One region of the Plantibacter sp. T3 genome, then DNA from elsewhere that is predicted to be linked to it. Evidence: riboswitches for the same ligand, from Rfam matches in the RefSeq annotation. Region 1 holds a riboswitch; the other holds the start of a gene.
The links. Region 1 has a riboswitch for thiamine pyrophosphate ahead of GV015_RS11470 (ECF transporter S component). Riboswitches for the same ligand answer to the same signal wherever they lie in the genome.

Region 1 (15,101 bases):
GATCGTCGCGCCGCGCTCGAGCTCGTGCTGCAGCAGGCGGACGAGTGACAACCACGTGCGTCGATCCTGCCCGAACGTCGGTTCGTCGAGGACCATGACCGCCGGCCGGGCAGCGAGGACGGTGGCCACCGACAACCGGCGCTTCTGACCGCCCGAGAGGCTGAACGGGTTCGCCTCGGCAAGACGACCGAGACCGAGCGCCTCGAGGATCTCGGAGACCCGCTCGTCGATGGCGGTCCGGGACCAGCGGAGGGCCTGCAGGCCGACACCGAGCTCGTTCCGCACGGTCGATGAGACGAACTGGTGCTCGGGATCCTGGAAGACCGTCCCGATGCGTGTGAGCAACTCGGTGGACTTCCAGCGGATCGGCCGGGATCCCAGCCTGCCGGCGAGCTGCGGAGCGGCGGTCACCGTCCCCGTGATCTCCGGCAGCAGTCCCGCCAGCGTGAGCGCGAGCGTGGACTTCCCCGCGCCGTTGGGGCCGACGATGACGGTCGCCGCACCCTCGGGCACCGCGAGCCCCAGGTGCTCCTGCACCGGCTGCTTCCGCGTTCGACCGATCGCCAGGTCGTCGGTCGTGATGACCGCGGCTGATGGGCCGGACACCGGACGAGGGGCCAACCCCAGCGGGATGCCCGGCACCCAGACGCCCGCATCGGCCAGGCGCTGCCCGACGTCGTCGAGGACGAGGTCGGGTGGCCCGTCGGCGAGGACACCGCCGTCGGCGTCGAGCACGACGACCCTGGTCATCAGCTCGCGCCAGACGTCGACGCGGTGTTCGATGACGACCAGGGTGGACGAACCGTCATCGACCAGCCGAGCGACGGCGTCCCGCACCTCGGCCACCCCGGCCGGGTCGAGGTTCGCGGTCGGTTCGTCGAGCAGGAGGAGCGAGGGGTGCATGGCGAGTACGCCGGCGAGGGCCAGCCGCTGTTTCTGGCCCCCGGACAGCGCCGAGGTCGAGTGGTCCAGCGGCAGGTCCAGTCCCACGGCCTCCAGCGAGGCGTCGACGCGGCGCCAGATCTCCTCGCGCTCGACGCCGAGGTTCTCGCAGCCGAAGGCGACGTCGTCGCCGACCTTGGACAGGATCACCTGCGAGTCGGGATCCTGCAGCACGAGCCCGATGCGACCCCTCGCTCGTTCAGGCGGAACGCCGTCCACGAGGAGCGAGCCGTGGGACTCCCCCTCGTCCGCACCGCCAAGGACGCCGGCCAGTGCGTGGATCAGCGTCGACTTGCCGGCACCGGACGCCCCCAGGAGGAGGACCCGTTCGCCCGGTTCGATCACGAGGTCGAGGTCGCGCACCGCCCAGGCCTTCCGACCGGCATGACGCCACCCCCAGTCCCGCGCGACGACGCGCGCCGAACCGGTCGCAGCCGTTCCCGGCACGATCAGACCTCGCGCCGAGCGTCCCGCCCCGACGCGAACCGACTGAGCGCTCCGGTCGACGCGAGTGCCCTGACGAGGGCCCAGCCGACGACACCGGCGAGGATCGCGCCCGAGACCAGCAGGGAACCGAGGTAGATCGCGTTGAACTCGACACCCTTCTCGAGGTTGCCCGACATCACGAGCTCGAGGAGCCACGCGCCGGCCCCGGCGCCGGCACCGGCGAGGATCGCCGGAACGAGGCCGAAGCGCTTGTACGCGAGCGCCGCGAACACCAGCTCAGCACCGAGGCCCTGAGCGAGGCCGGAGTACACCGTCGTGACGCCCCATGCGTTCCCGATGAGGGCGGAGACGATCGCACCGATGGTCTCCACGAGGAGTGCTGCGCCGGGCTTCCGGATGATGAGGCCGCCGAGCACCCCGCCGAGGAGCCAGATCCCGACGGCGATCCCGCCGAAACCGGGCGTGACGGCGCTGGCACCCGCGTACCAGAGTGATCCGAGCGTGTTCCACGCCCAGAAGATGAGGCCCGTCGCGACGCCGAGCACGGCGACCACGACGATGTCGACGACCCTCCAGCGCAAGGTCCGCGACGCAGCGCGTTCAGAGGGTGAGATCTTGGTCGATGCTGACACGATACGTGCCCTTCCTGTAGACGGAAAAGAGCACGGGATAGCGAGAAATGGTCTCCCTGCGCTGGCATGATCCAGATCAGGTTCGACGGTCGAAGGCGAATACCTTCCTCTCAGCCCGGTTCACCGGACTCCCGTGGTGGCACGAGTCTAACCCCTGCCGTGCGCAGTCGCACGACAGGGGTTCGACGGGGAGGGCTACTTCTTGAGGGCCTTGATGAGGCCGGCCAGCGCCTTGCCGCTCACCCAGATGAAGGGGATCGCGACGGCGATGAGCGAGATGAGGTTCGGGTCGAAACGAAGGCCCTCGTCGGTCTTGATGTAGGCACCGACCGGGATCGAGACGCCACCTCCGCCACCGCCGCTCGGGGCGTCGTCGCCGTCGCCCTCGGAGCCGCCGCCGAAGCCGTAGTACGTCAGCGCGACGGGCACGAGCTTCGTGCCGTCGACGTCCTGCTGCTCCCCGTAGGCTGCGGACACGCCGAGCCCCTTCGCCTGTTCTGCCAGCTTCTCCACGAGATTCGTCATACCGCGAGGCTACCGCTCGGTATCCACCGGTCCAAGGGGTTGATCCGTGCTCCCAGCACCCTGCGAGTCTCCGCGACTGCCGAGTCCGCGACGCCTCGGCTTGCCGAGGAGGGAGGCGGGAGCGATCGCGAGATCGCCGAACCGGCTCGCGACCCGGTCGATCGTCTGCTCGGCTTCACGCCACTCCTCGTCCGGGTCCCAGAGCCCGGCACCGGCCTCATCGGCGGGGACGAGCTGGTCGACCTTCACCCCGACGAGGCGCACGAGACGCCCACCGCGATCGAGGTCGTCGAACAACGACGCCGCCTCGTCATAGACCCGACGCCCGACGTTCGTGGCCTCGCCGATGGTGCGCGACCGGGTGATGACGCTGAAGTCCGCATAGCGGACACGGATGCTGATCGTCCGGCCGGCGTAGCCGCCCTTCCGGAGCCGGATCGCGACGAGACCGGCGAGGTTCAGCAGCTCGCGCTTGAGGATGGTCGGGTCGGAGACGTCCGTCGGGAAGGTCACCTCGTGGCTGACGCTCTTCTCGCGTCGTGCCAGCTCGATGCCGCGCGGATCGATCCCGTTCGCGAGCTCGAGGAGTCGGCGACCGGAGGCCTCACCGACCGCGCGCTGGAGCATCGACAGCGGGGTGGAGGCGAGCTGACCGATGGTCCGGATGCCCCGGTTCGTCAGCTGCTCCTCCGTCCGGCCACCGACGCCCCACAGCGCGCCGACCGGCAACGGGTGGAGGAACGCCAGGGTCTCGTCGGCGGGCACGACCAGCAGGCCGTCGGGCTTCGACAGGCCGGAGGCGAGCTTCGCGACGTACTTCGTCGATGCCAGGCCGACCGAGCACGGCAGACCGGTCGCGTCGAGGACCCGTTGCTTCACGAGCGCGGCGATCGTCCGTGGGCTCCCGAGCAACCGGACCGCGCCGGACACGTCGAGGAAGGCCTCGTCGATGCTCAGCGGCTCGACGAGCGGCGTGACCGACTCGAAGACCTCCATCACCCGATCGGAGTACTCGCGGTACCTGCCGTGGTGGGGTGGCAACACGACGGCGCTCGGACAGAGGCGCATCGCCTGGGACACCGGCATCGCCGCGCGCACGCCGTACCGGCGAGCCTCGTAACTGGCGGAGGTGACGACCGACCGCCCCTCCTTGTTGCCGACGATGATCGGGAGACCGCGCAGCTCGGGCCGTTCCAAGAGCTCGACCGAGACGAAGAACGCGTCCATGTCGACGTGGAGGATGGGGGTACCGCTGTCGTCGGCATCGTGCGCCGAGACGCGACGAGACGCTCCATCCTGCCGACTCATGCCTCCATTGTCGCAGTCGCCTCCGACACGCTCTCCACAAGGGCCGAGGCGGGAGGGCCCGGCGACGCTAGGCTGTCCGGCGATGAGCACGCGAACGCGGACCGGGTCGGCCCCGGCGGCCCCAGATCTCTCCGGGCGGGACCTCGCCCTCGACCTCGTGCGCGTCGCGTGCGTCGTGACGGTCGTCATCGTCCACCTCCTGATGGTCGCGGTGGCGGTCGAGCCGGACGGCACGATCGGCATCTCCCGAGCGTTGGAGCAGCAGCCGTGGTTCGACACAGGTACCTGGTTCGGCCAGATCATGCCGCTGTTCTTCATCGTTGGCGGCTTCGCGACGATCACCGGCTGGCGCAGCACCGTCCGACGCGGTGGCGGGACCAGCGACTTCCTCCGGTCCCGGGTGTTCCGACTCGCCCTGCCGACGATCCCGGTCCTGCTCTTCCTCGCCGCGGGGCTGTGGCTCGCCGGGGCCCTCGGCGTCGCCCCCGCCATCATCGAGGCCGTCGCCGCAGGCGTCGGGTCCCCGCTCTGGTTCCTGGCCGCCTACCTGCTCTGCCAGGCTGTCGCCCCGTTCCTCGCCACCTGCCACGACCGCCACCCCGTCCTGACCTGTGCGACACTGCTGGCCGGCGTGATCCTCGTCGACGTCGTCCGTTACTCGACCGGCCTCCTCGGCATCGGTCTCGTCAACCTGCTGTTCGTCTGGCCGCTGCTGCAGCAGTTCGGGTTCTTCCTGGCCGACGGACGTCTCCGCTCCGTTCCGCGCCTCGTCCTCGTCGCCGTGGTGCTCCTCTCCTACGGTGCGCTCGTGCCGATCACGACCTGGCTGCCGTACTCGACCAGCATGCTCGGCAACCTCAACCCACCGACGCTCCCCCTCGTCGTCCTCGGCGTCGGGCAGCTCGCCCTGCTCGCCCTGGTGCACCCACTGCTCACCGCCGTCATGCAGACCCGCGCCGCGCGAGCGGTCGTCTTCCTCATCGGGTCCCGGCTGATGACGGTGTACCTCTGGCATCTCCCCCTGATCATCGCGGTCGCCGGTCTCCAGCTCGCCCTCGGCATCCCCTTCGCGGAACCGCTGAGCGCCGCGTGGTGGTGGACCCGGCCGGTCGTGCTGCTGGTCGTCGCGGTCCTGCTCGCGGGCGTCGGCACACTCCTCGGCCGTGTCGAGCACCCTCGCAAGCTGCGCCTCGACCCGGAGCGCAAGCCTGCACACGTCGCCGTGTGGATCGCGCTCGCGAGCGCCTTCATCATGCCCTTCGCGGAGATCTCCCACCCGCTCACCGCCGCGATGGCGGCTGCCGGCGCTGTCGGCTCGATCATCGCGGTCGTGCTCCTGAACCCGACCCGTCGGCCGGTCGAGCGCGTCGCGAGCGGATCAGACCAGGCCGTGGACCAGCGGCCGTAGCCATTCACGGAAGGCCTCCTGGTCGTCCCGGAGCGACTCACTGACCACGATCGTGTCGGGCGCGACCACCCAGGCCCCCGGTCGGCAGATCGGGAGCACCTCGAGGTCCAACCGGAACGAGCTGGATTGCCGGCGCAACTCGAACTGACGCTCGCGGATGAGTTCGTAGACGTCGGTGAGGCGACTCGGCGATCGGCCTGCGAGCGCGCGCTCGTACTCCCGGATGCGAGCCGACGCCCAGCGGTGCGCGTCGTCGTACGCCCGGTAGGCGAGCTCCTGCAGGTCGAGAGCTCGATCGAACACCTCGAAGTGTGGTGGACGGACCTCGGCCATGAACAGGCGCGTGTCGCGACGGGCGATCCCGGTCCACCAACCGTCGAACTGGACGGCGAGCGCGTCGAGGTCGAGGCCGGTGACGTCGACCCGCTCCAGCCCCGGTGTGACCGCGGGAAGCTGCGCGACGCATCGCTCGCCGAGCCCTGCCATGTCGCGGAACGCGAGCGCCAGCATGAGGGCCATCGGAGCGTCTTCCGTGACCTGCCACCGCATGGTGCCTTCGACCAGCATGGCGGAAGTGTATGCCGGGCCAGCAGTCGGCACCAGGGCTTCCCCTGGCCGACGACATCGGGCCCGAGCCGCCGTCATCGACGGTGGCGCGGGCCCGATGGTGCAGCGGTGACCGCTACTGCGAGGCGCGCTCCAGGACGAGTTCGCGCACACGCGCCGCATCGGCCTGTCCGCGCATCGCCTTCATCACGGCGCCGATCACGGCGCCGGCGGCCTGGACCTTGCCGTCGCGGATCTTGGCGAGGACGTCCGGCTGAGCGGCCAGTGCCTCGTCGATGGCGGCGATCAGCGGACCGTCGTCGGACACGAGTGCGAGACCGCGAGCGTCGATGACCTCCTGGGGAGTGCCCTCCCCGTCGATGACGCCCTCGAGCACCTGGCGTGCGAGCTTGTCGTTGAGCGTTCCGGCCTCGACGAGCGCCGCGAGTGCCGCGACGTGCTCGGGTGACACGAGGCTCGTCGCCTCGACATCGCGCTGGTTCGCGATCCGCGAGATCTCGCCCGTCCACCACTTCCGTGCGGCGGCCGGAGCGGCGCCGGCCTCGACGGTGGCCGTGATCTCGTTCAGCAGACCACCGTTCACGACGTCCTGGAACTCCAGGTCGGTGAAGCCCCATTCGCTCTTCAGCCGACGACGACGGACGGCCGGCTGCTCGGGCAGGGCCGCTCTGAGTTCCTCGATGAGTTCGGGCGACGGCACGACCGGGAGCAGATCGGGCTCCGGGAAGTACCGGTAGTCGTCGGCGTCGCTCTTCGGCCGGCCGGCGGACGTCGCACCGGTGTCCTCGTGCCAGTGCCGCGTCTCCTGGACGATGGATCCGCCGTCCTTGAGGATTGCCGCCTGCCGCTGGATCTCGTAGCGGACGGCGCGCTCGACGGAACGCAGGGAGTTGACGTTCTTCGTCTCGGTTCGCGTGCCGAGCTTCTCCTGTCCACGCGGGCGCAGCGAGATGTTGGCGTCGCAGCGGAGGTTCCCGCGCTCCATCTTCGCGTCGGAGATGCCGAGCGCCACGACGATGTCGCGGATCGCGGAGACGTAGGCCTTCGCGATCTCGGGTGCCCGGTGCTCGGTGCCGTAGATCGGCTTGGTGACGATCTCGACGAGCGGCACACCCGCGCGGTTGTAGTCGACGAGCGAGTACTCGGCACCCTGGATACGGCCGGTGGAACCGCCGATGTGCGTGAGCTTGCCGGCGTCCTCCTCCATGTGCGCGCGCTCGATCGGCACCGTCACGATGGTGCCGTCCGCCAGCTCGACGTCGACCGAGCCCTCGAAGGCGATCGGCTCGTCGAACTGCGAGATCTGGTAGTTCTTCGCGAGGTCGGGGTAGAAGTAGTTCTTCCGCGCGAAACGGCTCGAGGGCGCGATCGAGCAGCCGAGGGCGAGCCCGAGGCTGATCGAGTACCGCACCGCCTGCTCGTTCACGACCGGGAGCGACCCGGGCAGACCGAGGCAGACCGGCGAGATGTTCGTGTTCGGAGCGTCGCCGAAGCCGTTCGGCGCCGAGGAGAACATCTTCGTCTTGGTGTTCAGCTCGACGTGCACCTCGAAGCCGAGCACCGGCTCGTACAGTTCGAGGGCTTCTTCGTAGGAGAGGAGCTTGTCCTTGGCCATGGGTTACCGACCTCCGAGAGCGGGTGCCTGCGAGATGAGGGTGTGCCCCCACGTCGATTCGAGAAGCGCCTCGAGAGCGGCGCCGACCCGGTAGAGCCTGGCGTCCTCCCGTGCTGGCGCCATGAACTGGATGCCGACGGGCAGACCGTCTTCCGGGGCGAGCCCGATCGGCACGCTGATGCCGGGCACGCCGGCGAGGTTCGCCGGGATGGTGGTGACGTCGTTCAGGTACATCGCCAGTGGGTCGTCGATACGCTCGCCCAGCTTGAACGCCGTCGTCGGGGCGCTCGGGCTCACGAGGACGTCGACCTGGTCGAACGCCGCCGCGAAGTCGCGCTGGATGAGCGTCCGGACCTTCTGGGCGCTGCCGTAGTAGGCGTCGTAGTAGCCCGCGCTGAGCGCGTACGTGCCGAGGATGATCCGTCGCTTCACCTCGGGACCGAAACCGGCCTCGCGCGTTGCGGACATGACCTGCTCGACCGTGCCGCCACCCTCGGGCGTGACCCGCATGCCGAAGCGCACCGAGTCGAACTTCGCGAGGTTGCTCGACGCTTCGGCGGGGAGGATGAGGTAGTAGGCGGCGACGGCGTACTCGAAGTTCGGAGCGGAGACCTCGACGATCTCGGCACCGTTCGCCTCGAGTACCGCGAGCGCCTCCTGGAAGCGGCTCTTCACGCCGGCTTGGAAGCCCGCACCATTGAGCTCGGTGACGACGCCGACCCGCAGGCCGCGCAGCACGTCGCCGCGCGCGCCCTCGCGGGCCGCACCGGCCATCGACGGCCAGGCGTCGCGGAGAGAGGTGGAGTCGAGGGCGTCGTGCCCGGCGATGACGTCGTGGAGGAGGCCCGAGTCGAGGACCGTGCGGCTGACCGGCCCGACCTGGTCGAGCGAGGAGGCGAGCGCGATCGCCCCGTAGCGGCTGACCGCGCCGTAGGTCGGCTTCACGCCGACCGTGCCGGTCACGTGCGCCGGCTGGCGGATGGACCCGCCGGTGTCGCTGCCGAGGGCGATGGGCGCCTCGAACGCGGCGACCGCGGCGGCGGAGCCACCGCCGGAACCGCCGGGGATGCGGTCGAGGTCCCACGGGTTGTGGGTCGGGCCGTACGCGGAGTGCTCCGTGCTCGAGCCCATGGCGAACTCGTCCATGTTCGTCTTGCCGAGCGGCACGAGACCGGCGGCACGCGACCGGGCGACGACGGTCGCGTCGAACGGTGACAGGTACCCCTCGAGGATCTTGCTCCCCGAGGTGGACGGCATGTCCGTCGTGACCAGCACGTCCTTGATGGCGAGCGGGACGCCCGCCAGCTCGCCGAGGTCCTCGCCCGCGGCACGGCGTGCGTCGATGTCGGCGGCGACGTCGAGTGCGTGGTCCGACACGTGGAGGAAGGCGTGGACGTCGCCGTCGACCTGCGCGATGCGGTCGAGGTGCGCCTGGGTGGCTTCGACGCTGGAGACCTCGCCAGCGCGCAGCTTGCTCGACAGCTCGGCTGCCGTGAGACCGATCAACCCGCTCACTGCTCCTCCCCCAGGATCGCCGAGACCTTGAAGCGACCGTCGGCCGATTCCGGCGCGTTCTGCAGCGCCTGCTCCCGCGTGAGCGTGTTGCCGACGACGTCGTCGCGGTACACGTTCTCGAGCGGGATCGGGTGGCTCGTCGCCGGGACGTCAGGCGTGGCCACCTGCTGCACCTTCTGGATGTTGTCCACGATGGAGTCGAGCTCCGTCGTGAGGTGGGCGATCTCGTCCTGGCTCAGGGCGATTCGAGCGAGGTTCGCGAGATGCGCGACCTGCTCGGTAGTGATTTCCGACATGCGTCTCCCGTACGTGTAGCGGTGGCGGTCGCTCCAGTCTATTCGCCAGGGACGTGGTCGTCCGTCGGGCTCCGCCCCTACAGTGGGACGGTGACCCAGAACGACTCGAGCAGCCGTCCCCGTCCCCCGCACGAGCGTCCCTGGCTCGCGAGCTACGCCGCCGACGTGCCGGACGACATCCCCGAGCAGACCGGCAGCCTCGGCGATCTCGTCGAAGCCTCCGCCGCGAGCTACCCGGACGCCGTCGCGCTGGAGTTCTTCGGGTCGACCACCACCTACACGGAGCTCGAGGCGCTCATCGCCCGTGCCGCCGCCGGCCTGCGCGCACTCGGTGTCCGGGCGGGAGACCCCGTCGCCCTCATGCTCCCGAACTGCCCGCAGCACATCGTCGCGTTCTACGCGGTCCTCAGGCTGGGCGCCGTCGTCATCGAGCACAATCCGCTCTACACCCCCCAAGAACTCAGCCACCAGTTCGAGGACCACCGCGCGACGTTCGCGATCGTCTGGGACAAGGTCGCCGAGCACCTGCAGGACTTCCCGGCCGACCTGGCGGTGCACTCGCTCGTGACGATCGACGTGACCCGGGCGATGCCGCTCCACATGCGCGCTGCTCTCCGTCTGCCCATCCCGAAGGCGAGAGCCTCACGGGCTCAGCTCACCGCGCCGGTCTCGGGCACCGTGGGGTGGGAGCAGCTCCTGACCTCGGGGCCGCTGCCGGCGAGCCACCCGAAGCCCGCGACCGACGCCCTCGCACTCATCCAGTACACGAGCGGGACGACGGGCTCGCCCAAGGGTGCAGCACTCACCCACGGCAACCTGCTCGCGAACGCGGCGCAGTCCCGCGCCTGGGTGCCCACGGTCAAGCGTGGGGAGGCCGTCGTCTACGCGGTGCTCCCGATGTTCCACGCCTACGGCCTGACGCTCTGCCTGACGTTCGCCATGAGCATGGGCTCGCGCCTCGTCCTCTTCCCGAAGTTCGACCCGGCGCTCGTCCTCAAGGTCATGAAGAAGCGACCGCCGACCTTCCTGCCCGCCGTCCCGCCCATCGCCGACCGTCTCCTGACCGCGGCGACCGAGCAGGGCGTGTCACTGCAGGGCACCGAGATCGCCATCTCTGGCGCGATGCCGCTGCCACACGACCTCGTCGTCCCGTTCGAAGCCGCGTCCGGCGGCTTCCTCGTCGAAGGCTACGGGCTGTCCGAGTGCTCCCCGGTCATCTCCGCGAACCCGGTCTCGACCGCACGGAAGCCCGGGACCATCGGCCTCCCGCTGCCGAGCACCGAGGTGCGCGTCGTGGATCCCGACGACCCGGAGACTGACCGGCCAGCCGGCGAGGCGGGCGAGTTGCTCGTGCGCGGCCCGCAGGTCTTCCACGGCTACTACAACAAGCCCGAAGAGACCGCCGCCGTCCTGCTCCCAGGCGGTTGGTTCCGCACCGGTGACATCGTGTCCATCGACGAGGAGGGGTTCATGACCGTCGTCGACCGGATCAAGGAGCTCATCATCACCGGCGGGTTCAACGTGTCGCCGAGCGAGGTCGAGCAGGTGCTCCGCGGGCACGCGTCGGTCGCTGACGCCGCCGTCGTCGGGCTCCCCGATCCCCACTCCGGCGAGCAGGTCGTCGCGGCCGTCGTCGCGGCTCCCGGTGCCACCGTGGATCCGGATGCCCTCCGAGCCTGGGCGCGGGAGATCCTCGCCCCGTACAAGGTGCCGAAGCGGGTCGTCGTCGTCAACGAACTCCCCAAGTCGCTCATCGGCAAGGTGCTGCGGCGCCAGGTCCGCGACGAGCTGCTGCAGGCCGACCAGGACTGAGGTCAGTCCGTAGGCACCTCGTCGGCGGACTCCGCACCCTCGGCCTCATCCGCGGCCGGGGCCTCCGGCTCGCCGAGCGCCGCCGGACCCTCGGAGACGAGCAGGGCGAACTGCTCGGCGTCGATGATCCGCAGACCGAGTGCTTCGGCCTTCGCGAGCTTCGACCCGGCACCCGGGCCGGCGGCGACGAAGTCGGTCTTCTTCGAGACGCTCGACGCAGCCTTCCCGCCCGCCTGCACGATCGCTTCCAGCGCACCCTCCCGGGTGAAGCCCTCGAGCGAACCGGTGGCGACGACGGTGACACCGGACAGCACACCACCGGCCGCGACCGCCGCGCCCGGCCCCGGGTGTCCGGGTGTCGCCCACTGCACGCCCGCCGCAGTCCACTCCTCGACGATCTCGCGATGCCAGTCGACCTCGAACCAGGCGATGAGGGCGTCGGCGATGATCCCGCCCACGCCGTCGACCTCTGCGAGCTCGTCGCGGGTGGCCGCACGGATGGCATCAAGCGAACCGAAGTACTCCGCGAGTGACCGGGCGGCGACCGGGCCGACGTGGCGGATGTTCAGTGCCACGAGCAACCGGGCGAGCGGGCGGGTCTTCGCGCCGTCGAGGTTGGCGAGGAGTTCGATCGCGTTCTTGGACGGCACCGAGGACTCGTCGCCGTCGAACTCGGCCGCGGCCGGATCGTGCACGCCGTCCCTCTTGGCGCGTCGGCGGCGGAAGGGCGTGACGCGCTTCTCGGATCCGTCCTCGTTGAGCTTGGGCAGCCCGGTCTCGTTGTCGCGGACGATCACCGTGACCGGGAAGATGTCGGCCATCGTGAGCGAGAAGAGTCCGGCCTCAGTCGTCAGCGGTGGTTCCGCAGGCTCCACCGGCTGGGTGAGCGCCGCTGCCGCCACCTCGCCGAGCGCCTCGACGTCGAGCGCGCCACGGGAGCCGATGTGCTCGACGCGTCCGCGCACCTGCGCCGGGCAGCTCCGCGCGTTCGGGCAGCGCAGGTCGATGTCGCCCTCCTTCGCGGGGGCGAGGGGGGTACCGCACTCGGGGCAGTGCTCGGGCATGACGAACTCCCGCTCCGAACCGTCGCGGAGCTCGACGACCGGGCCGAGGACCTCGGGGATGACGTCGCCGGCCTTCCGGAGGACGACGGTGTCGCCGATGAGCACCCCCTTCGCCTTCACGACGTCCTGGTTGTGCAGGGTCGCCTGACGCACCTCGCTGCCGGCGACGAGCACCTTCTCCATGACGGCGAACGGGGTGGCGCGACCGGTGCGCCCGACGCTCACGACGATGTCGAGGAGCTTCGTGTTCACCTGCTCGGGCGGGTACTTGTAGGCGATGGCCCATCGCGGAGCACGACTCGTCGCGCCGAGCTCGCCGTGGAGCGCGAGATCGTCGACCTTCACGACGACGCCGTCGATCTCGTGCTCGACGCTGTCGCGGTGGGCGCCGAAGTACTCGATGAACTCCGCCGCACCGGTCGCCTCGTCGTGGACCCGGTAGTGCGAGGAGGTCGGGAGCCCCCAGCTGTGCAGCAGCTCGTAGACCTGTGACTGCCGAGCGACGGGCGGCTGTTCCCACGCGCCGATGCCGTGGACGAGCATCTGCAGGCGGCCGAGCCGGTCGCGCATGAGTGCGAGCTGGGCCGGGTTCTTGCTCTCCGCCTTCTGGCGCAGGGAACCGCTCGCCGCGTTGCGCGGGTTGGCGAAGACCCGTTCACCGGCGGCCGCCTGGTTGGCGTTCAGTTCGCGGAAGGCCTCGACCGGGAAGAAGATCTCGCCCCGGACTTCGACGACCTCCGGGAACTCGACCCCGGGGTCGGACGACGTCAGGCGTTCGGGGATGGAACGGATGTACCGCACGTTCTCCGTGACGTCCTCGCCGACGACGCCGTCGCCGCGCGTGGCCGCGCTCACGAGGCGGCCGCGCTCGTACCGGAGGTTGATGGCGAGGCCGTCGATCTTCAGTTCGCAGAGGTACTGGACGGACCCTCCGGCGTCGCGCTCGACCTTGGCGGCCCAGGCGAGGAACTCCTCGATCGAGAAGACGTTGTCGAGGCTGAGCATGCGCTCGAGGTGGGTGACCGGGGCGAACAGCGTGGTCTCGGCGCGCCCGCCGACGGTCTGGGTGGGGCTGTCCTGGCTCTGCAGCTCGGGGAAGAGACGCTCGAGCTCCTCGAGCCGACGGAGCATCGCGTCGTACTCCTCGTCGGAGGCGAGCGACTCGTCGCGCTCGTAGTACGCGTCGCGAAGCTCGAGGATGCGCGAGGTGAGTTCCTCGGCCTCGGTCGATGCCTGCTGGAGGGTCTGTCCGGTGCTGTTCGCCACGGCGTCCAGTCTACGAGCGGCGTCCGACACCGGCGGGCGCTTGACACCCGGCACGTCCTCCCAGATGTGCGCAACCGGGTCGGGGCGGGTCTCATCGAGGAGTAGGGTGTCGCAGTGCCGCAGGAACCATGCGCGCGGAATCGGAGGAACCATGTCCCAGTCCAGCAGTCCGGGAACGGGGGCGGCTCCTACCAGCAAGCAGCTGACCGCGCGCGTCATCGGCATCTCCGTCTCGGCCGCGGTCGGTGGCTTCCTCTTCGGGTTCGACTCCTCCGTGGTGAACGGCGCGGTCGACGCGATGCAGGACCACTTCGCGCTCAGTGAGGCGCTCATCGGCTTCGCGGTCGCGTCAGCGCTGCTCGGTTGCGCGCTCGGCGCCTACCTCGCGGGCCGGATCGCCGACAGCCGCGGCCGCATCTTCACGATGCTGCTCGGTGCAGGCCTGTTCTTCATCTCCTCCTTCGGAGCCGGCTTCGCCTTCTCCCCCTGGGACCTCGTCATCTGGCGCATCGTCGGCGGGCTCGGTATCGGCATCGCCTCGGTCGTGGCTCCGGCGTACATCGCCGAGATCGCGCCGAGCGCCATCCGCGGCCGCCTCGCCTCGCTGCAGCAGCTCGCCATCACGCTCGGCATCTTCGCCGCGCTCCTGTCCGACTCCGTCCTGGCGGGCGCCGCCGGCGGCGCCTCGAACCCGCTGTGGTTCGGCGTCGAGGCCTGGCGCTGGATGTTCATCGCCTGCGCGCTCCCGGCCGTGGTCTACGGCGTGCTCGCGATGCGGCTCCCCGAGTCGCCCCGGTTCCTCGTCCGCAAGGGCAAGTCGGACGAGGCCCGTCGGATCTTCGCGACCGTCTGGCCGCAGGAGGAGGTGGATCGCGCCGTCAAGCTCGCCGAGCAGGCGGTGAAGGACGATGAGCAGCAGAAGAAGGCGACCCTCTGGGGCGGACGCTTCGGGCTCCTGCCGATCGTCTGGATCGGCATCATCCTGTCGATCTTCCAGCAGTTCGTCGGCATCAACGTGATCTTCTACTACTCGACGACGCTGTGGAAGGCCGTCGGGTTCCAGGAGTCCGACTCGCTCCTCATCTCGGTCATCACCTCGGTGACGAACGTCGCGGTCACCGTCGTCGCCATCCTGCTCGTGGACCGCATCGGTCGACGGCCGATCCTCCTCGCGGGTTCCATCGGTATGACGGTCTCGCTCGGCGCGATGGCGATCGCGTTCACGCAGTCGGTCACCGACAGCGCCGGCGAGGTCTCGCTGCCCCAGCCCTGGGGCACGATCGCCCTCGTGGCCGCCAACGTGTTCGTCGTCGCGTTCGGCGCGTCGTGGGGACCGCTCGTCTGGGTGCTCCTCGGCGAGATCTTCCCGAACCGCCTGCGCGCGAAGGCGCTCGGTGTCGCGGCGATGGCGCAGTGGATCGCGAACTTCCTCATCACGGTCAGCTTCCCGGCCCTCGCCGCGTTCTCCCTGCCGGTGACCTACGGCATGTACGCGCTGTTCGCGCTCCTCTCGTTCGTCTTCGTCCTCGCGAAGATCCCCGAGACGAACGGCCTGACGCTCGAGGAGGCGGAGACCCTCTTCGTCAAGAAGCCCAAGAAGTCCAAGGCGGGCGCACAGACCCGATCCTGACGACCGACGCAGAACGCCCGACGAGCCTGGCTCGTCGGGCGTTCCGTCGTTCCTGGGGTCCTCAGGCGGAGGCG
Region 2 (15,101 bases), 2.3 Mb from region 1:
CCGTCGTGCTCCACGGCCAGGGCGAGGAAGTCGCCCGACTGCCAGAGGCGGTGGTGCCCGACGCGGTGCCGCAGGTGCTCACGGGACGCCTCGCGGTCGCGGACCGGCCACGGCAGGTGCTCGACGACCGCCGGTGTGGACTGGATGCGGTACCAGGCCTCGGCGTCCTCCAACCGGTGGCGACGCAGGACGAGACGGTCGGTGCTGATCGGGTGCGCGTCGACGGGAGCCTCGATCCGCGGCCCGCGGAGGAATCGAGGACGTGAGACACCTGCCGGGAACAGGGGACGCAGAGCACGGACGGCGGCGGCGAGGCCGCTCCGGATCCGGTCCGCAGGCTCGGCCGTCGCTCCGGCCGTCCGACGACGGCGGGGGGCGAACGACGTGCCCAGGGGCTCTGCTCGGGTCATGCCCTCCACGGTAGGCACCGCGCCCATGGGCTCGGCCTGAAAAGATATGAGGCCTCTATGAATCGCCCGTCGCTCCCGCGCCTCGCAGCTCGACGACGGATAATCGACCCATGCCCTCCGACCTGCCAACGCAGATCGTCGACTCGGGGCGCCGCCGGGCGGTCCTCGCCAAGCTACCGCGGATGTACCGGGCCGACGGTTCACCCATCCGCGTCCTCCTCGTCGACGACGAAGCGGTCCTGACCGACCTCGTGAGCCTGGCCCTCGGCTATGAGGGGTGGGTCGTCGACGTCGCCACCAATGGTCGCGAGGCCGTCCAGCGCTACCGCACGGAACGTCCGGACGTCGTGGTCCTCGACATCATGCTGCCCGACATGGACGGGCTGAGCGTCCTGCGCCAGCTCCGCAGCTTCTCGCAGGGGGAGCCGGAATCGGGCACCCCGACCCTGTTCCTCACCGCTCGCGACTCGGTGGACGACCGCATCATGGGACTCACCGCCGGCGGCGACGACTACATGACGAAGCCGTTCTCGCTGGAGGAGCTCGTGGCCCGTCTCCGCGGTCTCCTCCGCCGCACCGCGCACGTCGTGTCCGACGACGACTCCCGCATCACGATCGGCGGGCTCTTCCTCGACGAGCGCAGCTACGAGGTCAGCCGTGACGGCGAGCCGGTGGCGCTCACCACGACCGAGTTCGAACTGCTGCGCTACTTCATGCGCAATCCGAAGCGCGTGCTGAGTCGTGCCCAGATCCTCGACCGCGTGTGGAACTACGACTTCGCCGGCAAGGCCAGCATCGTCGACCTCTACGTCTCCTACCTCCGCAAGAAGATCGACGCCGACCGTGCGCCGATGATCCACACCGTCCGCGGTGTCGGATACGTGCTGCGGCCGGTCGAATGAGCACCGCATCGGTTCCGACTGCGGGCGTGCCGACGCCTCGGGCGGACCGGCGGCACCCGTGGACGCTCCAGCGACGGCTGGTGACGGGCATCGCTGCGGTCATCGCAGCGGTCCTCGCGGTGTCGGGCATCCTGACGATCGTCACGGTCGAAGGGTCGGTCACCGCCGTCGTCGACACCCAGCTCACCGGATCGATGGAGGCCTTCGAGCACTCCGTGGTGAAGTTCCACGATCAGCAGGCCGGTGGGGGAGCCGTGGTCGACCCCGATGCCACGCGCGGCGAGCCCGGCTACGTCAAGCCGTTCGTGGACTACGTCGGCCATGGTCCCGGCACGCTCATCGCGCTCGTCGCGGACGGTGGGGTCGTCGACTCCGCGCGCTTCACCCAGTCCAACGCGACAGCGCTCGACGTGCGGACGAAGGCGCTCATCGAGGAGGCCGTCGCGGCCGACAGCTCCGAGCGACAGAACATCGAGTTGGGGTCGCTCGGCGGATACCGACTCGAGTTCCTCGACCACGGCGACGGCGAGACCCTCGTGGCCGGCGTCTCGCTCGCCACTCCGCGAGCAGCCGTCCAGCAGGAGGCGATCGTCATCGCGATCCTCGCCGTGCTCGCGCTCGCGGTCACCATCATCGGGGCGATCATCGTGGTCCGCCTCGGGCTCCGACCGTTGTCCCGCGTGGCCGCCGCCGCCGAGGAGGTGTCCACGCTGCAACTCGAGCGTGGCGACACCGGGATCGACGTGCGGGTCGATCAGGCCGACACCGATCCCCGGACGGAGATCGGCAAGGTCGGCGAGGCGCTCAACGGCCTCATCGACCACGTCGACCGCGCACTCGCCGTCCGTGCCGCGACCGACAAGCGCATGCGTCGGTTCGTCACCGATGCGAGCCACGAACTCCGGACGCCGCTCGCCGCGATCCAGGGCTACGCCGAGCTCACCCGCCAGGACAGCGAGAGCCTCCCGCCCATGACGGAGCATGCGCTCGCCCGCATCGAGTCGGAAGCGACCCGGATGAGCTCGCTCGTCAGTGAGTTGCTCCTGTTGGCGCGTCTCGACGAGGGCCAGGACCTGCACCTCGACGACGTCGACCTGAGCGACCTCGTCGCCGCCGCCGTGAGCGACGCGGCCGTCTCGGCACCGGCGCACCACTGGTCGGTCGACGTGCCGGAGCGCGCGATCATCGTGCGCGGCGACCGCGAGCGCCTCCACCAGCTCGTCGTGAACCTGCTGTCGAACGCCGCCGTGCATACCCCTGCCGGCACCTCCGTGGTCACCCGCATCAGCGCACCGAAGAGTCCCGGCGAGCCGCAGCGCGCCGCGCTGACGATCGCCGACGACGGACCCGGCATCGACGAGGCCTTCCTTCCCGAGCTCTTCGACCGCTTCGCCCGGGCCGACTCGTCGCGCTCGCGTGCCGCCGGCAGCACGGGTCTCGGGCTGGCGATCGCGCTGTCCATCGCCGAGGGCCACGAAGGCTCGATCGAGGTCGCCTCGTCGTCCGCCGGCACCACGTTCACCGTGACGCTGCCGTGGTCGGGCCCGTCCGAGGAGCACCCCGCGGTCCGGCCGGCGGCCGACGCCACCGGGACGCGACCGGAGGCGGTCACCTCGTCGCGAGGCTGACGGCCCGTCCTGTCGTCGAGCCGCACCCGGTGACCGAGCCGCACCGGGTCACCGCGTGCCGCCCGGTCACCGAGCGCCACCCGGTCACCGAGCTTGTCGAGGTGCCCTTCGACAGGCTCAGGGACCGGACGGGGTGGCTCAGGGACCGGAGCCGACGGGGCGACCCAGGGACCTGTCGAGGTGCCCTTCGTCAGGCTCAGGGGCCGAGCTCAGGGGGCCGACCGGCGGAGCGCGATGAGCTGCTCTGCCGAGTGCGCGAGGTGCGCGCGGAGCTCCGTCTCGCCGTGGTCGCCGCTGAGTGCGTCGACGAGTCGGTCGTGCTGGTCGATGAGTTCCTCGGGCGGGAGAACGCTTCGGAGCTGCACCATGAACAGGCCGAGCTCGGCGAGCAGTCCAGCGTGCGCCTCGCTGAGTCGAGGGCTCCGGGCCGCGGCGACGATCGCGTGGTGCAGCTCGGCGTGCGCGACCTCGATGGCGCGGTGATCGCCGGGTCGGTCGAGGCAGATGCGTCGGAGACTGTCGTTCGCCGCGATGATCGAGGTCGGTGGGCGCGACGACGGCTCCGCACGCGTTCGCAGCAGCCGGACCGCCTCGGCCTCGATCGCCGTCCGGTACTCCATGAGCGCGAGGATGTCGGCGTCGCTGAACGACCGTACCCGTGCACCGCGGTAGGCCTCGAACGTGACGAGGCGCTCCGCCGCGAGCGCCTGGAGCGCCGCTCGGACGGTGTGCCGGTTGACGCCGAACCGGGCGGTGAGGGCGGTCTCCCGCAACGGCTCGTCCGCGCTGAGCCGTCCGCCGAGGATGTCCTCCCGCAGCGCGTCCGCGACGGCGTCGACCGCGGTCATCGGGCGACCTCGCGACGGTCGATGCGCTTCGGTACGACGAGGATCGCGAGTCCGGTCACGAGCAGCGCGGCACCGACGACGGTGGACGGCCCGAAGGACTCGCCGAGGAGCAGGATGCCCAGGAGCGTCGCCGTCAACGGCTCGAAGAGCGTGAGCGTCGCGACCCGGGACGCGGGCAGCCCGCCGAGCGCGTAGCCGAACAGCAGGTACCCCGCCACCGTGTTCACGAGCGTGAGCCACGCGACCGCGAGGGCGCCGGGCATGGTGAGGATCCAGGCGGTCTCGGTGGTGAGGAGGATCGGCACCGAGACGAGCGCCGCTCCGCCGAAGAGCGCCGCCATGGCGCCGAGCGGTGTCCACCCGTGCTCGATGAGTGCCTTGCTGCAGAGCGTGTACAGGGCGTAGGAGGCTCCGGCTCCGACGGACGCGAGCAGCCCGTCCACGGAGACGGTCCCGATCCCGCCGCCCGTCACTCCGGACAGGACGGCGACACCGGCTGCGGCGACGATCGTGGCCAGGAACCAGCGGGCGCTCGGGCGTTGGCGATGGATCGCCCATTCGAGGAGGCCGGTGATGGCGGGTGCGGAGCCGAGCGCGGTGAGGGTCCCGATCGCGACACCGTTGCGCTCCACGCCGAGGAAGAAGAACGGCTGGTACGCGGTGACGCCGATCGTGCCGACGACGACGGCGACGACCAGCGCGGGCCTCCCGAGTTCCGCTACTCGAGTCAGTGGCGGCCGCGTGCCCCCGGAGCGGCGGGCAAACGCCGCCCACACGAGGACGAGGAGCGCTCCGCCGAAGACGATGCGTGCGGCGCCGAACGCGACCGAGCCCACCTCGATCGGTAGGAGCGCGTGAGCCGTGCCCGTCGTCCCGAAGCACACGGCGGCGAGGATCGCGGCGGCGACGGGCAGGCGCCCGGCGGCGGTGTTGTCGGCGGTCGACGGGGTCTCCGTCGGCGAACGAGTCATGGGGACAGCCTGCCGCAAGATTGTGTAACAATCAACGGCTGACCGTGATGTCCGGGACACACGCCACGACGCCCGCCCGCTCGAGGAGCGGACGGGCGTCGGGTGGGAGATCGGGTCAGCCGGCGTAGCCGCTGCTGATCACCGACACTCCGAGCAGCAGGGCTGCACCGGCGGCGACGATCAGGGCGAGCGCCAGCATGGTGCCGGAGATGATGACGGCGGTGAGGGCGAAGCCCTTCGACTTCGGCTTGCGGGCGAGCGCGATGATGCCGAGCACGAGCGAGGCGATCGGCAGGAGCACGAACGACGGGGCGACGACCGCGGCGATCGACAGGGCGAACGCGATGATCGACAGCGTCTGGGTCGAGCTCTCGCGGTCGGCGGTCGTCGCAGCAGGCACGGGGGCAAGGGGCACGGGGGTCGTCGGCTGAGTCGGCGCGACCTCCTGCACGGGCGTGGCCTGGGTGAGCGGTTCGGGGCCGAACGCTTCGGTCGGGGCGTCTGCCAGGGTCACGTCCTCGGCGGGCGAGATCGTGGTGGACTCGGTGGTGGCTGAGGCGGACATGAGCTGGTTCCTTCCTCCGCGGTGTGCGGAGCTGATCGGTTGATGGTTCCAGCCTCCTCGGATCGCCGCCGGGGCGCGTCGCCCGCGCGCCCGATCTCCTATCCACCTGCGGGACGATCCACTGCGCCTCGCGCATGGGTCTGAGGTGCCGGAGCCCCGCCATACCACGCTGCGCGGTGACCCTCGCAAACCGGACAGCGGGGTTCCGGAGACGTCCGGCGTCCGTTTATCCTGACGCCCATGACCCGCCGCATCGGAGCCGCTGTGCTCGCCCTGCTCGGAGCCTCCGCGCTCGCCCTCACCGCAGCCGTCCCGGCAGCTTCCGCCGCGACCACCTCGAGTTGGGCGACGTGGTCCGAGCTCTCCGGCGGATCGGGGTCGTACCAGGGCACGATGACCCTTGCTGGGCAACCCGAGCTCACCGCGGCGTTGACGAGCGACTCGGTCGGCGGAGGCAGCATCGGCGTCATCCCCGGCACCACGACTTGGCTGGCCGCGTCCACCCCCGTCGGTGCGAAGTACGGCAGCAGCCGCGGTCAGGCCTACCTGAACCTCCGGCCGAAGGCGAACAACGCGGCGTCGCCCTCGACCACGACCTACTCCTTCGCGACGCCGACACCGCCGTCCGGCTGGACGTTCGTCCTCGGCGACATCGACGCCGACCAGGTCACCGTGACGGCGATCGGCCCCGACGGTTCCGCGCTCACCCCTGACGAGCTCGGGTTCAACGGTGGCTTCAACTACTGCGCTCCCGGTCTGGCCGGCAAGCCGTCCTGCACCGGTTCCGCCACGGACGTCCCCACCTGGGACCCGGCGACGCAGGTGCTCCGCGGCAACGCCGCCGCCGCGGACACCGCCGGCGCGGCGGGTTGGTTCGAACCCTCCGCCCCGATCTCCAGCCTCACGTTCACCTTCCAGCAGCGCCTCGGCGCGCCCGTCTACCAGGCATGGTTCGCGTCGATCGCGCGCGACGTGACCGGCACCGTGACCGACCAGACCACCGGCCCGCTGGACGGTGTCGGCGTCCGCCTCATCGACCGCGACGGTCGGGTGGTGGCTTCGACCACGACCGCCGGTGGCGGCGCCTACACCTTCGCCGGCTACTTCGCGACCGACGGCTACACCGTGCAACTCGTCCCGCCGGCCGGCAAGATCGCCGACGGTCCCGCACGAGCCGCCGCGGACCTCACGGACGCCGACGCCGTCGCGGACTTCACCGTCCGGGACATCGTGCCCGTCGCCGTGTCCGGCACCGCGCTCGACACGGACGGTATGCCGATCGTCGGAGCCACGGTCACGATCGACGGCGCGGGCAGCGTCACCACCGACACCGACGGGAACTACCTCTTCGACACCGTGCCGGTTGGCGAGCACACGGTCGTCATCACGCCGCCCGCGGGTTACGCGGTGCAGAGCCCGCCGAACGTCTTCACGGTCCCGGTCGGGAGCGAGACACCCATCACCGAGCAGGACTTCGTGCTCGTCGCGAATCCCAGTCTCGGCGGGGTGATCACGTCCGGTGGAGTCGGTGTGGCCGGTGTCACCGTGAGCGTCGACGGTCCGAACGGGGTCGAGAGCGCCGTCACGGCCGCCGACGGTTCTTACCGCTTCCCGCTCCTGCCCGCTGGCTCCTACGAGGTCTCGGTCGTCGCCCCGGAGGGGTACGTCGTCTCCGGAGCCGCAACCCGGGCGGAGGAGCTCGCCGGCGCCGATCTGGACGCGGTCGACTTCGAGCTCGCTCGGCTCGGCACCGTCATCGGCGACGTCCGGACGGACACCGACGCCCCCGTGCCCGCAGCGACGGTCACGGTGACGACGCCGGGCGGCCCGGTCGCCCTGACCACGACGGCCGAGGGCTCCTACGGGCTCGCCGACCTGGCGCCGGGCAGCTACGAGGTCACGCTGACCGTCCCGGCCGGGTATTCGGTGCCCGCGGGTGGTGCCACGACGGCCACCGTCGTGGTCGGTACGGACGGCGCGGTCCAGACGGTGCCCACCTTCGTGCTCGTCGCCGATGAGGTCGCTCCGGTGCCGCCCGTCCCAACGGCGACGCCGAGCGACCCCGCCGTTCCGAGCAACCCCGCCGTTCCCAGCAACGCGGGTCGTCTGCCCTCGACCGGCGCGGACGCGATGCCGTGGATCGTCGCTGCCGGAGCGCTCTTCGTGCTCGGCGCCGCAGGTGTCGTCACCGCGGCCGTCCTGCGTCGTCGACGCGCGAATCGGGACGAGCTGTCCGGCGAATGACCGTTTGAACGACCCCTCGGGGATGGGAGGGCGCGGCTCGTCCGTAGACTTGGGCGAGCCGCGCCCCACCCAGGAGTGCGGATCGCACTGCTGAACGGGGATCCGTGGACATCATCGGGTGGGTGAACGACGCCGCGACGGCGCTGCCCGATCCGCTGATCTGGCTCCTCGGGCTCCTGTTCACGACCGCCGAATCCGGCCTGTGGCTCGGCCTCGTCGTCCCCGGTGAACCGGTGGTGCTCCTCCTCGCGGCCATGCTCGACTCCGCCCCCGGTGCCCTCGTGCTGTTCCTCGCGGTCGCCCTCGGCGGGTCGCTCGGGGACCAGCTCGGCTACCTCGTCGGTCGTCGTTCCGGCGGTCGCCTCCGTGACTCGGCCATCGTCCGGCGTCTCGGCGTCCACGGCTGGGACCGCGCGGTCGAGGCGCTCGAGCGGCGCGGGGCCCAGGCCGTCTTCCTCACGAGGCTCGTCCCCGTGCTCCGGTGCCTGACACCGACCGCCGCCGGGGTCGCCCGCGTGCCCTACCGGTCGTTCCTCGCGGCGTCGCTGCTGGGCTCCCTCCTCTGGTCCGCCGTCTACGTCGGGGTCGGCTCCCTCGTCCGCGCCACACTCGACACGGTCCGCCAGTACCTCGGTGCCACCGGCTGGGTGCTGCTGTTCGCGCTCGTCGTGGTGGTCACGGTGGTCGCGATCGCCCGATTCCGCCGCGGTGCCGCGATCCCCGGCGACGAGGCGATGATCCCGGTGACCCTGCACGAGAAGACGCCGCTCGCGCGCCTCCGGACGCAGCTGTTCTCCGACGACGACTGGAAGAACCTCCCGAACGCGATCACGGCGGGGCGCATCGTCCTGCTCCCGGTGTTCGCCGCCCTCGTGATCACCGGCTCCTACTGGGCTGCGCTCGTCGTCGGTGCGGTGGTGTTCCTGAGCGACGTCGCCGACGGGCAGATCGCGCGCCGCATGGGCACGGTCTCCGCGCTCGGCACCTGGCTCGACGGGGTCGCCGACCGTCTGACCGTGGTCGTGGTCGCCGCGTCGTTCGCCATCGCGCAGATCATCCCGTGGCAGGTGTTCGTGGTCATGATCGTCCCCGACCTCCTGCTCGCGTTCGTCGCCGTCGTCGCATTCCGCGGGACGCCCGAGGTGCCGGTGAGCATCGCCGGCAAGATCCGGACGGTGTTCCTCTTCGTCGGCTTCTTCGCGCTGCTCATCGGCCTCGCGCTCGGCGGCGGGGATCCGGCGTCGGCGCTCTACCGGGTCTTCGGCGGGGTCGGCTTCGTGGCGATCCTCCTGGGACTCCTCGGCCACTTCGTCGCGGCGACCCAGTATGCGCGACGCATGGTCGTCACCTGGCAGCGACAGGGCGTCCGCGCGGCCCGCTGACCATGACGCCGACCGCCGTCGGAGGTCGCCGCCGGAGGGCACACGGCCACAGCGCAGGCGGTGTCGTTTAGGCTCGGAGCATGCCAGTCGACTATCCGGACCTCGTCATCTTCGACTGCGACGGCACGCTCGTCGACACGGAACGCATCTCCGTCCGGGTGAACCTCCAGCTGCTCAACGAGGTCGGCGGCGACTACACCGAGGCCGAGGTGCGGGAGCTCTTCGTCGGCGCCTCGCTCGAGACCTACGCGACGCTCGTCGAGCAGCGTCTCGGGAAGCCGCTCGAGGCCGACTGGATCCAGCGCTGGAGCGACATGTTCCGCGGCATCTGCGAGCGCGAGCTCGAGGCGGTCGACGGGGTCGTCGACGCCCTCGACGGCATCGCTGCGACCGGGGTGCCGCTGTGCGTGGCCTCGAACGGGATGCTGCACGACGTCGTCCGCAACCTCGGGCAGGTGGGCATCCACGACCGCTTCGATGGGCGCATCTTCAGCGCGACCGACGTCGCCGTCGGCAAGCCCGCACCCGACCTCTTCCTTCATGCCGCCGCCGACTTCGACACGGCCCCCGAGCGGTGCGCGGTCATCGAGGACAGCGTCGTCGGCGTCCTCGCTGCCCGCGCGGCCGGCATGACGGTCTACGCCTACGCCGGCGGCATGACGCCCGCCGAGCGCCTCATCGGCGACGGCACCCACGTCTTCGACGACATGCGCTTGCTGCCCGACCTCATCCGCGACACCTGGGCGACCTCCGCGGCGCGCTAGCCGCGCCGCACTAGCTGCGACTGCGGAGCTCGGGGAAGCCGTCCTCATCGTCAGGGACGGCCTGCGCCGCGACCGTCGGCGCCGCTGCCGGATCGGCTGACATCGACACGTCCTGCTCCTCGGCGCGACGCCGCGTGCGTTCGCCACCGCGCTTGACGGCACGGTCGAACAGCTGGGGGCCGGTCGTCGCCAGGCGCCTCCAGGGGAGGGTGCCCTCGATCTCGATCTGCAGGGAGAAGCTCAGCAGGGTGCGGATGACGACGATGATCGCCAGGACGAGTGCGTCGGTCAGCGAGGGCGTCGACGTGACCGTCTTCACGAGGTCGGCGGCCACGAGGATCTCCAGCCCGAGCAGGATGACCGAGCCGATCGTCTCCCGGAGCATCCGGAAAGCCCGTGCGCCGTCGCGCGTGCTCCACCACAGGCGGGCCGAGAGGGTGACGGCGATCACGAAGCCCACGACCATCGCCCCGACACCGGCGACCTCGAAGACGATGGTGACCAGCTCGAAGAAGTCCATCCCTCCATCATCCTCGCCCGCCCGCTGGACGGGAAGCCGGGCCGACCCGCTAGGGTGGTCGCGAGTGACACGGGGTGCCGATCCCACGACGATCGGCTGAGAACACACCCGTCGAACCTGATCTCGTTAGTCCGAGCGAAGGGATGTCGCGAATGAGCATTCGCACACCGCAGCAGTCTGCCCACCCGTCCACCGACGAGCCGTCCGTCGGCGAGTTCGCGAGCGCCTCCGGGGACCTCCTCGACCGCCTGCGCGAGTGCACGCCGCTCGTCCAATCGATCACGAACGCCGTGGTGACGAACTTCACCGCGAACGTCCTACTCGCCATCGGCGCCGCCCCGGCGATGACCGACATCCCCACCGAGGCCGGACCGTTCGCCCGCATCGCCTCCGGGGTGCTCCTCAATCTCGGGACGCCGCAGGCGGAGCAGCGCGAAGCCATGGTCGAGGCCGCCACCGCCGCGAACGACGCCGGCACCCCGTGGGTGCTCGACCCCGTCGCCGTCGGCTTCCTGCCGGTGCGGACGGCGCTCGCCGCCGAACTCCTCGCCCTCCGGCCGACGATCGTCCGCGGCAACGCCAGCGAGATCATCGCGCTCGCCGGACTGGGCGCCGGCGGTCGCGGGGTCGACAGCACCGACTCGGTCGACAGTGCGATCGAGGCGGCCACCGCGATCGCCCGCACCTCGGGTGCCGTCGTCGCGATCTCCGGGCCGACGGACGTCATCACCGACGGTGAGCGCATCGTCCGCTGCTCGAACGGACATGCCTGGCTCACCCTCGTGACGGGCGGTGGCTGTGCCCTCGGTGCCGTACTCGCCGCCTTCGCGTCACTCGACGACGACCGGCTGCTGACGACGGTCGCGGCGACCACCGCGTACACGGTCGCCGCGCAGCTGGCGGCTGCGGAGAGCCGTGGCCCCGGCTCCTTCGCTCCCGCCTTCCTCGACCACCTCCACCTCCTCGATGCCGACACCGTCCGCAGCCTGGCGGTGATCGCGTGAGCGCCTCGACCACCGCGGACCGGGTCCTCGCGGCCCGTTCGCACGCCGAGCTCGTGCGCCGCGGCATCGCGACCTACCTCGTCACGGACGCCTCGGCCAGCGGCGATCGCGGTGTCCTCGACGTCGTGCGCCGAGCCGTCGACGGCGGGGTGACCGCGGTCCAGCTGCGGGAGAAGACCGCGTCGGCGCGAGAGCTGTTCGAGCTGACCGTTCGTGCTGCAGAGGTCGTCGCCGGGCGGGCGCTGCTGCTCGTCGACGATCGGGTGGACGTGTTCCTCGCCGCCCGTTCCGCCGGTGCAGTCGTCCACGGTGTCCACGTGGGTCAGAGCGATCTCCCGGTCGACGCCGTGCGTCGCATCGTGGGACAGGCCGCCGTCGTGGGGCTGACGGCGAACACCCCGGCGCACCTCGATGCGGTCGCAGCGCTGCCTCCCGGGACCGCCGACTACCTGGGCGTCGGCGTCATCCGCCCGACGACGACGAAGCCGGACCACCCGGAGCCGCTCGGCGTGAAGGGGTTCGCCGCGATCGCCGCCGCGACCCCACTCCCGTGCGTCGCGATCGGTGGGGTGTCACTGGAGGACACGGTCGAGCTCCACGCTGCCGGTGCCGCTGGTCTCGCCGTCGTCTCCGCCATCTGCGCCGCCGACGATCCGGCGGCCGCCGCCCGGGCGTTCCGCAGCGCCTGGATCGAGGTCTCGGCATGAGCGCCGTGGAACAGACGACGGCGCCGGAGTCGTCGAGCTCGGACCGGGTGCGCGGTCGACGACCTGTCACGGTCCGGGACACACCCCGGGTGCTGAGCATCGCCGGGACCGACCCGACCGGTGGTGCCGGGATCCAGGCCGACCTCAAGAGCATCGCCGCGAACGGCGGATACGGCATGGCGGTCGTCACCGCGCTCGTCGCCCAGAACACCCGGGGCGTCCGGTCCGTGCACACCCCGCCCGTCGGGTTCCTCCGCGAGCAGTTGGACGCGGTCGCGGACGACGTCGTGATCGACGCGGTCAAGATCGGGATGCTGGGCGACGTCGCGATCATCGACACCGTGTCGACCTGGCTGCAGGAGACGGTGACCGGACCCGTCGTCCTCGACCCGGTGATGGTGGCGACGAGCGGCGACCGCCTCCTCCACCGCGACGCTGAGGCGGCCATGCGCGCGCTCCTCCCGCACGTCGACCTCGTCACCCCGAACCTCCCCGAGCTCGCCGTCCTCGCGGACGAGCCGGTGGCGACGAGCTGGGCCGACGCACTCGCCCAGGCGGAACGGGTCTCGGTGCAAGCGGGCGTGATCGTGCTCGTGAAGGGCGGGCACCTGACGGGGACGACCGCGTGCCCGGATGCGCTCGTCGACGCCACCGGCGGTCTGGGTGGCGGCCGATCACTCGTCGAGTTCGACGGTCTTCGAGTCGACACACGGAACACCCACGGAACCGGATGCTCCCTGTCGAGCGCGATGGCCACCCTCGTCGCCCAGTCGGGGACCTGGACCGAGGCACTGGGCGAGGCGAAGTCCTGGCTCACGTCGAGCCTCCGGCACGCGGACGCGCTCGCGGTCGGCTCGGGCAACGGCCCGATCAGCCACTTCGCCGAGCTCTGGGCGTCGGCCGGGATGACCTCGGGCCGCCAGGACGGCGCCGACATCCTCACGGGCTGGTGGGAGGACATCGCCGAGCTGCGGGACCGGATCGACCACCTGCCGTTCGTGACGACGCTCGCGGACGGCACCCTCGATCCAGCCCGGTTCGCCTGGTACCTGCAGCAGGACGCGATCTACCTGCGGGCCTATTCGCGGGTCCTTGCGCGAGCGAGTGCACTGGCGCCGACGGCCGAGGAACAGGTGTTCTGGGCGACCGGCGCGGCGGGCTCCATCGAGGCCGAGATGGAGCTGCATCGCACCTGGCTCAGCACGTATGCCGTCGGCGGTATGGATGTGGAGCCGTCGGCGACGACCACGGCCTACCTCGACCACCTGCACGCGGCGACCGTCGACGGCGACTACGGTCGGGTGGTCGCCGCCGTGTTGCCCTGCTACTGGATCTATCAGGATCTCGGCGAGCGGCTCGTCGGCGCATCGCACGCGGAGCATCCGTTCGCGGCGTGGCTCGACACGTACGCCGACCCCGCATTCGCGACGGCGAACGCCCGGGCGATCGAGATCGTCGCCGGGGCGGCAGCTCGTGCGGACGAGGCCGGCCGGGAGACGATGCGACGGGCGTTCCTGGCCTCGGCCGCGCACGAGGAGGCGTTCTTCGCCGAGCCGATACGATGAAGGCCGGATCCGCCGCCGCGGTCCCGGACCACGACGAGAGGCCCCTGATGCTGACGAGCAATGAGTACTTCGACGGCAACGTGAAGTCGATCGGCTTCACCACGAACGAGCCCGGTGCGGAGTCGGCCAGCGTCGGAGTGATGGAGCCGGGGGAGTACACCTTCACCACCGGCAAGGCCGAGGAGATGTCAGTGATCTCCGGCAAGCTCCGCGTGCTGCTGCCGAACACGAGTGCTTGGCAGGACTTCGGGCCCGATGCGCAGTTCAGCGTCCCTGGGCGCAGCAGCTTCCAGGTCGAGGTCGAGGTCACCACCGCGTACCTCTGCCGCTACCTCAACATCTGAGCGCCCTTCGACAGGCTCAGGGACCGGGGTGGGTGCGCCCTTCGACAGGCTCAGGGACTGGGGTGGGTGCGCCCTTCGACAGGCTCAGGGACCGGTTCGGTTCGTCCGAGCGTCCCCGGCTCAGGACCGGTCGACGACCTCGAGCGTGAGGACGACGGTCGAATCGTCGGAGCTGTTCGTCAGCGTCACCGTCGTGCTCCCGACCTCGAGCGGCTGCAGACCGGGGTTGAACGACGCGCCGCCGCGGGATCCGCCCGGCACGTACTCCGCGATCGACGGATCCTCGACCTTCGCGGACCAGACGGTCGGATCGACGGCGACGAGGTCCACCACGTTGTCGAGGCCGACGGTGATGGTGCGGCCGTCCTGATCGACGAGCTGCACGATGACGGGTGCGATCACACCGGCCTCGCTCGCGGAGCTCTGACCGGAGGGCGAATCCGCGCCACCGGTGCAGGCACTCGTGCCGAGCACGGCGCCGACGATCGCGATCACGGTCAACCCACGGGTCGCACGGCGCATGGCGGTCCTCTCTCGACGTGACCTCACCCTACCGCCGGGCGACGGTGGACCTCAGGACCGCAGGGCCAGCGCGTCGGCGGCAGCGCTGAGCCGGCCGTCCTCCATGACGAGCACCTGGTCCATGCGGTCGAGGTGGCTCCGATCGTGGGTGACCAGCAGCGTCGCGGCGCCCGAGGTCGCGGTGAGTTCGAGGATGAGCTCGATGATCGTGGATCCCCGCTCGTGGTCGAGCGCACTGGTCGGTTCATCCACGACGAGGGCGTCGGGCTCGTTCATGAGGGCGCGCGCGATGTTGACCCGCTGCCGCTGACCACCGGAGAGCTGGTGCGGCCGCTTGCCCGCCTGGTCGGCGAGCCCGACGGCGGCGAGCAGCATCGCGGCCCGCTCGCGGGTGAGCGTCCGGTCGGCCCGCGACGCGCGGCCACCGAGTGTCCCGAGGACGCACAGCTGCTCGAGGGCCGTGAGCGACGGCAGCAGGTTGGCCTGCTGGAACACGATGCCGAGCCTCGTGCGGCGGAAGTCGGTGGCCGCCCGGCGGTCGAGGGAGGTGACGTCGACCCCGGCCACCTCCACGAGGCCGCTGTCGGGCCGGATGAGGCCGGCCGCGACGGCGAGCACACTCGACTTCCCGGAGCCCGAGGGCCCGGTGAGCGCGGTGACGGTCCCGGCCGGGACGGTGAGGGTCGCGTGGTCGACGGCGGTGACGCGGTGGTCGCCGTCGGGGA

Region 2: another riboswitch for thiamine pyrophosphate. It lies ahead of thiM (hydroxyethylthiazole kinase); the one in region 1 lies ahead of GV015_RS11470 (ECF transporter S component).

Annotation. Positions count from the first base shown of each region.
Region 1 covers NZ_LR733286.1:2,383,918-2,399,018, reverse strand. Annotated here, with positions in the region: gene GV015_RS11475 (ABC transporter ATP-binding protein) at 1-1,389, opposite strand, end outside; gene GV015_RS11470 (ECF transporter S component) at 1,392-2,021, opposite strand; TPP riboswitch at 2,058-2,166, opposite strand; gene GV015_RS11465 (hypothetical protein) at 2,217-2,546, opposite strand; gene dinB (DNA polymerase IV) at 2,556-3,854, opposite strand; gene GV015_RS11455 (acyltransferase) at 3,937-5,262, shown strand; gene GV015_RS11450 (hypothetical protein) at 5,233-5,829, opposite strand; gene gatB (Asp-tRNA(Asn)/Glu-tRNA(Gln) amidotransferase subunit GatB) at 5,945-7,444, opposite strand; gene gatA (Asp-tRNA(Asn)/Glu-tRNA(Gln) amidotransferase subunit GatA) at 7,448-8,959, opposite strand; gene gatC (Asp-tRNA(Asn)/Glu-tRNA(Gln) amidotransferase subunit GatC) at 8,956-9,255, opposite strand; gene GV015_RS11430 (long-chain-fatty-acid--CoA ligase) at 9,346-11,067, shown strand; gene ligA (NAD-dependent DNA ligase LigA) at 11,070-13,397, opposite strand; gene GV015_RS11420 (sugar porter family MFS transporter) at 13,549-15,027, shown strand; gene mnmA (tRNA 2-thiouridine(34) synthase MnmA) at 15,089-15,101, opposite strand, start outside.
Region 2 covers NZ_LR733286.1:59,727-74,827, reverse strand. Annotated here, with positions in the region: gene GV015_RS00395 (GNAT family N-acetyltransferase) at 1-410, opposite strand, end outside; gene GV015_RS00390 (response regulator transcription factor) at 521-1,312, shown strand; gene GV015_RS00385 (cell wall metabolism sensor histidine kinase WalK) at 1,309-2,940, shown strand; gene GV015_RS00380 (GntR family transcriptional regulator) at 3,150-3,788, opposite strand; gene GV015_RS00375 (DMT family transporter) at 3,785-4,759, opposite strand; gene GV015_RS00370 (hypothetical protein) at 4,875-5,324, opposite strand; gene GV015_RS00365 (carboxypeptidase regulatory-like domain-containing protein) at 5,565-7,568, shown strand; gene GV015_RS00360 (CDP-alcohol phosphatidyltransferase family protein) at 7,673-8,950, shown strand; gene GV015_RS00355 (HAD family phosphatase) at 9,031-9,714, shown strand; gene GV015_RS00350 (DUF1622 domain-containing protein) at 9,725-10,234, opposite strand; TPP riboswitch at 10,295-10,395, shown strand; gene thiM (hydroxyethylthiazole kinase) at 10,387-11,238, shown strand; gene thiE (thiamine phosphate synthase) at 11,235-11,945, shown strand; gene GV015_RS00335 (bifunctional hydroxymethylpyrimidine kinase/phosphomethylpyrimidine kinase) at 11,942-13,510, shown strand; gene GV015_RS00330 (pyrimidine/purine nucleoside phosphorylase) at 13,558-13,854, shown strand; gene GV015_RS00325 (hypothetical protein) at 13,975-14,376, opposite strand; gene GV015_RS00320 (ABC transporter ATP-binding protein) at 14,428-15,101, opposite strand, start outside.